2 regions of the Pseudomonas sp. NPDC088444 genome follow, and region 2 is predicted to be linked to the other one. Evidence: predicted binding sites of a transcription regulator. Region 2 holds the regulator's gene; the other holds the start of a gene.
The links. Region 2 encodes sigma-54, which starts transcription at its own class of promoters, with help from an activator protein. Its sites were predicted from a motif close to ANTGGCATNNANNTTGCTNT; they were not measured.

Region 1 (3,093 bases), on a different contig from region 2:
GACGAGTTCACCACCAGCGAGCCTTCGCGCAAGGCGACTCGGGTCAGGCCACCGGGTACAACGCGGGTTTCACGGCCAGACAACACGAATGGGCGCAGGTCGATATGTCGCGGGGCGATGCCGTTCTCGACGAAGGTCGGACAGGTCGACAGGGACAAGGTAGGTTGAGCGATGTACGCGTGGGGTTTGGCGATCAGCCGCGCCCGAAACGCTTCGATTTCCGCTGCGGTGGCGGCAGGACCGACCAACATCCCGTAACCGCCGGAACCCTGGGTTTCCTTGACCACCAGATCGCCCAGATTGGCCAGCACGTGGGACAGTTCTTCAGGCTTGCGGCATTGCCAGGTCGGCACGTTTTTCAGGATCGGCTCTTCGTCGAGGTAGAAACGGATCATGTCGGTGACGAACGGGTAGATCGATTTGTCGTCGGCGACGCCCGTGCCAATGGCGTTGGCCAGCACCACGTTGCCCGAACGATAGGCCGACAACAGGCCCGGCACGCCCAACATCGACTCAGGGTTGAACGCCAGAGGATCGAGGAAGGCGTCATCGAGGCGGCGATAAATTACGTCCACCGCTTTCGGGCCATCCGTGGTGCGCATGAACACGCGGTCGTCGCGCACGAACAGGTCGGCGCCTTCCACCAACTCAACGCCCATCTCCCGCGCCAGGAAGGCGTGTTCGAAGAACGCGCTGTTGAAACGCCCCGGTGTCAGCACCACCACACTGGGGTTATCCAGCGGGCTTGAGCTTTTCAGGGTGTCGAGCAACAGGTTCGGGTAGTGGTCGATAGGGGCAATGCGCTGTGCGGCGAACAGCTCCGGGAACAGGCGCATCATCATCTTGCGGTCTTCGAGCATGTAGCTCACGCCGCTGGGGGTGCGCAGGTTGTCTTCGAGAACGTAATAAGTCCCGTCGCCATCGCGCACCAGATCGACCCCTGAGATGTGGGCGTACAGATCGCGGTGCAGGTTCAGGCCCTGCATTGCCAACTGATACTGCTCGTTGGCCAGCACCTGCTCGGCAGGGATGATCCCGGCCTTGATGATGCGTTGATCGTGGTAGAGGTCGGCGAGGAACATGTTCAGCGCTTTGACCCGCTGAATGCAGCCGCGCTCGACCACACGCCACTCACTGGCGGGGATGCTGCGAGGAATCGTATCGAAGGGGATCAGACGCTCGGTCCCCTGCTCGTCACCGTACAACGTGAACGTAATCCCGGCGCGATGAAACAAAAGATCGGCCTCACGCCGACGCTGAGCCAGTAACTCAGGTGGCGCTTCGCCCAGCCAGCGGGCGAATTCCCGATAATGTGGCCGGACAGCGCCGCCCACATCGTACATCTCATCATAAAAGGTGCGGATCATGCCGTACTCCTTGTCACCATGGACCCATGGACCTTCGCAAGGCCCGTGCCAGCGGCATAAACGCTTTTAAATCAATGAGTTGAATAAAACAGCAGACGCCTTCGCACCATTCCTGTGCAAGAAGCGCCCTCACCCATTCCCCTACGCTTCATGGAGAAGCGTCCCGCCACCGAGAATTCTATTACCAGCATAGCCAGAGTTGATTTCCCGACTTGAGTTTGTTTACGGATAATCGCGCCATCAACGCAGACAACCTCGCTCCAGACTGCACGAGCGATGTTTTTGTGTTCCCGGATTGTTCAACGAAATTCCCTTTACGCCGCTCGTACCCGAGCGGCTTTTTTTTGCCCCGATTTGGCTGCCGGAAATGCTGGGAGTTCCCGGTTCTTTCTCGTCTTGGGCATCTGTAGCAGCACGGCTTGCCGACGGTGGCGATCTTCAGGACGCTGCCGTCGGCAAGCCGTGCTGCTAGAGAGCGTTTTGCGGGCACGCCAGTCGATCAATGAAACCGCCTGACCTCCTGTTTCACGCCCCAACCCTCGACCTCTCCATCCAGGCCGAAAATCGCGCTCTGCAAGTCCTGTTCGAAATCACCGATGCCATCATAAGTCGCGTACATCACTTTGCTCACTTGCAGGTGCCACGCACCGTCCTCACGGGCGTTGATCTGAGTATTGAGGGATTCGCCACGAAACTTTTCCGCAGCCTGACGCGCCCGCTCTTCATCCGGGAAGACGGCATAGAACTCGATGGGGTAGATGCGTGCGAAGTCGAAACCGCTTTCTTTCATGCGGCGCAGTACGTGACTGCTGATGTCTTCTTGATAGGTCGTGCTCATGAAACGTCCTCCTATACAACGATAGATAGAGTTTCAACGATCCCGAAACGCCTCATGTGGAAGCGCCAAGCGGCAGATCATCCGCCACCCGGGACTCAAGCATGTCGCTGACAAGGCCGATGCTGCTGTTACAAAAAGAACATCAGTACACGAGCTGGCTCGGGTAGATGCTCCACCGGCCTTGTTTGCAGATTACGCCCATTATCAACGCGTTGCCAATCGGCAACGCGTGGTTATTTCACAGGTTTTTCAGTGGGCCTCGACGATGGAAATGATCTGCACCGCATTCTGCTCCTTGAGTGTCCTGACGGTCGGATCCTGAGTTCGCCCTTCCAGATCGTTCAGGTCGAGTTCGTGAGTGACCGGGAACAGACGCGGGCGCAATCGCTGAGCCGCCTCTTCTTCACTGGGACGCTGCTCGGATTCAAGATCAAGGCTCTGCTGCACGCCGTCCTTATCGAGAAACGCAATAGTCCAGACTTTCATCGATGTCTCCTCAGTCGGAGCCGGAAACCGGCCTAATGATCTTGACCCTGCCCTGCCAGCGGCGTTCCACCGGTATGAGTCGCACACTGACGTGACTGCCCACATGGGAACAACATCGTAAAAACGTGTCTGGAACGAGGCTTGCGCACCCGAAACCTATACAAAGGTGGGATACCCCCTGCACGTCTGACTGCCGATACTGCGCGCCCTCGACGCCTCTCCCTGCGGCGCTCTCTCTGGAGTCCTACATGCTTACCCGCCCTACCCGGCAGCGCGCGCTGCTCGGCCTTGGAACACTGTCCCTGTGCGCAGGCCTGATGCCCGTCGCCCAAGCCGAAGGCTTTCTGGAAGACAGCAAAGCCAACCTCGAATCACGCACGATGTACTTCAACCGCGATTTTC
Region 2 (3,093 bases):
TGATCGACGATCAGGATGTCAGCCACCAGCCCATGCATGGCCGCGCCCGTGCCGGTATCGGTTATCTGCCGCAAGAAGCTTCGATCTTCCGCAAGCTGTCGGTGTCGGACAACATCATGGCCATCCTTGAAACCCGCAAGGACCTCGATCGCGCCGGACGTCGCAAGGAGCTGGAAAGCCTGCTTCAGGAATTCCACATCACGCACATTCGCGACAACCTGGGCATGAGCCTTTCGGGTGGTGAGCGTCGCCGTGTGGAAATCGCTCGCGCCCTGGCCACCTCGCCCAAATTCATTCTGCTGGACGAACCGTTCGCCGGTGTCGACCCCATCTCCGTGGGCGACATCAAGCAGATCATCTACCATCTCAAGGCAAAGGGCATCGGCGTTCTGATCACCGACCACAACGTCCGCGAGACCCTCGACATCTGCGAAACCGCTTACATCGTCAACGATGGGCAACTGATCGCAGAAGGCGATGCTGAAACCATCCTCGCCAACCAGTTGGTGAAGGAAGTGTACCTCGGCCACGAGTTCCGCCTCTAAGCGGGCGATGGCGAGTGGTTGACGACGGAACGCGGCATGCGGCTCATCGCCAACCTCGCATTAATTGCCATCACACCCTAGGCAAACACTCCGGTTTCAGGCATATAATTTGCTTAAGTTGGCGCCACGGCGCCCTAGTAGTGGATGGCGCGAGTGCGCCGGCGAATAAGGTGTTAAGCCCCTGCCATGAAACCTTCGCTAGTCTTGAGAATGGGCCAGCAGCTGACGATGACACCGCAGCTGCAACAGGCCATCCGCTTACTCCAACTGTCGACGCTGGATCTCCAACAGGAAATCCAGGAGGCACTGGAGTCCAACCCCATGCTGGAACGCCAGGAAGAAGGCGACGATTTCGATAACGCCGACCCGATGGCCGACAACATCGAAACAAAACCTGCTGCTGACGTTCAGGAACCGACTTACCAGGAATCCACGCCCACCGTCGACAACCTCGAAGACGGCGAATGGAGCGACAGCGAGCGCATCCCCAACGAGCTGCCCGTCGACACCGCCTGGGAAGACATCTACCAGACCAGTGCCAGCAGCCTGCCCAGCAACGACGACGATGAATGGGATTTCACCACCCGCACGTCCGCTGGCGAGAGCCTGCAAAGCCACCTGCTGTGGCAATTGAATCTGGCGCCGATGTCTGACACGGATCGCCTGATTGCCGTGACGCTGATCGACTGCATCAACAACCAGGGCTACTTGGACGAATCCCTCGAAGAACTGCTGGATGCGTTCGATCCCGAACTCGACATCGAGCTGGATGAAATCGAAGCGGTCCTTCACCGCATTCAGCAATTCGAACCGGCTGGCGTCGGCGCCCGCACACTGAGCGAGTGTCTGCTGCTGCAACTGCGTCAGCTTCCGGCGAAAACCAAATGGCTCGCCGAAGCCCAGCGTCTGGTCAGCGACTACATCGATTTGCTCGGTAGCCGCGACTACGCGCAACTGATGCGCCGCATGAAGATCAAGGAAGACGACCTGCGCCAGGTCATCGAACTGGTCCAGAGTCTCAACCCGCGCCCCGGCTCGCAGATCGAATCCACTGAAGCCGAATACGTCGTCCCGGATGTCATCGTGCGCAAGGACAACGAACGCTGGCTGGTCGAGCTCAACCAGGAAGCGGTGCCACGACTGCGTGTGAATCCGCAGTACGCCGGTTTCGTGCGCCGTGCCGATACCAGCGCCGACAACACCTTCATGCGCAATCAGTTGCAAGAGGCGCGTTGGTTCATCAAGAGCCTGCAAAGCCGCAACGAGACGCTGATGAAGGTCGCCACCCAGATCGTCGAGCACCAGCGAGGCTTTCTTGAATACGGCGACGAGGCGATGAAACCGCTGGTTCTGCATGACATCGCCGAAGCGGTGGGCATGCACGAATCGACGATTTCCCGCGTGACCACGCAAAAATTCATGCATACGCCCCGTGGCATTTACGAACTGAAGTATTTCTTTTCCAGCCACGTCAGCACCTCCGAAGGCGGCGAATGCTCGTCCACGGCGATCCGCGCGATCATCAAAAAACTGGTTGCTGCGGAAAATCAGAAAAAGCCGTTGAGCGACAGCAAGATCGCTGGTTTACTGGAGGCACAAGGCATTCAAGTGGCCCGCCGCACGGTCGCCAAGTACCGCGAATCCCTGGGGATAGCGCCTTCGAGCGAACGCAAGCGGCTGATGTAGAGGTCACAGGCCACAGCGTTCCAGTGGCAGGCCCCAAGGTCTGCCTCTTAATGCACTGGCAACGAAGGAGAAGCTGTATGCAAGTCAACATCAGTGGACACCAACTGGAAGTCACCAAGCCCCTGCGCGAATACGTCGAGCTGAAGCTGAAAAAGCTCGAAGGGCACTTTGACAAGATTACGAATGTGCAAGTGACGATGGCCGTCGAGAAACTCAAACAGAAGATCGAGGCCACTCTGCATATCCACGGTGGAGAGGTGGTTGCCAATGCGGAGCATGACGACATGTATGCGGCAATCGACCTGCTCACTGACAAGCTCGACAGACAATTGCTCAAGCATAAGGAAAAGCAGCAAAGCATCCTCAAAGGTGCGGCAGCTCGCTGATACTCCCCATCCATGATTCGACTTGAAAATATCCTGACCCCTGGCCGTTCCCTCGTGAACGTGCCAGGTGGCAGCAAAAAAGCCGTACTCGAACAGATCGCCAGAATGATCGGGCAACAGGTGCCTGAATTCGACTGGGAAACTGTCTACGAAAGCCTCATTGCCCGTGAAAAACTGGGATCTACCGGTTTCGGCAATGGCATCGCGATTCCTCATTGCCGACTCAAGGGTTGTACTGCCCCAGTGAGCGCGGTATTGCACCTTGAACGCCCTGTCGATTTCGACGCGATTGACGGCGCCCCGGTGGACCTGTTGTTTGTGCTGCTGGTGCCCGAAGCCGCTACCGATGCTCATCTTGAGCTGCTGCGCCAAATCGCCAGCATGCTTGATCGTGCGGATGTCCGCGCCAGCCTGCGCGCGGCGAAAAGCAGTGATGAGCTCTACAACGTCGTGCTTCACGTCCAGAACGGCCACTG

Region 1: ACI2KB_RS07630 (circularly permuted type 2 ATP-grasp protein) is a predicted target of sigma-54. The motif match lies at 1,401-1,420, and genes of this name have one in related genera.

Annotation. Positions count from the first base shown of each region.
Region 1 is NZ_JBJDNK010000003.1:131,259-134,351, reverse strand. Features, by position in the region: gene ACI2KB_RS07630 (circularly permuted type 2 ATP-grasp protein) at 1-1,367, opposite strand, end outside; gene ACI2KB_RS07625 (ribonuclease E inhibitor RraB) at 1,867-2,205, opposite strand; gene ACI2KB_RS07620 (hypothetical protein) at 2,455-2,691, opposite strand; gene ACI2KB_RS07615 (OprD family porin) at 2,940-3,093, shown strand, end outside.
Region 2 is NZ_JBJDNK010000004.1:25,283-28,375, forward strand. Features, by position in the region: gene lptB (LPS export ABC transporter ATP-binding protein) at 1-545, shown strand, start outside; gene ACI2KB_RS09185 (RNA polymerase factor sigma-54) at 732-2,231, shown strand; gene hpf (ribosome hibernation-promoting factor, HPF/YfiA family) at 2,309-2,617, shown strand; gene ptsN (PTS IIA-like nitrogen regulatory protein PtsN) at 2,630-3,093, shown strand, end outside.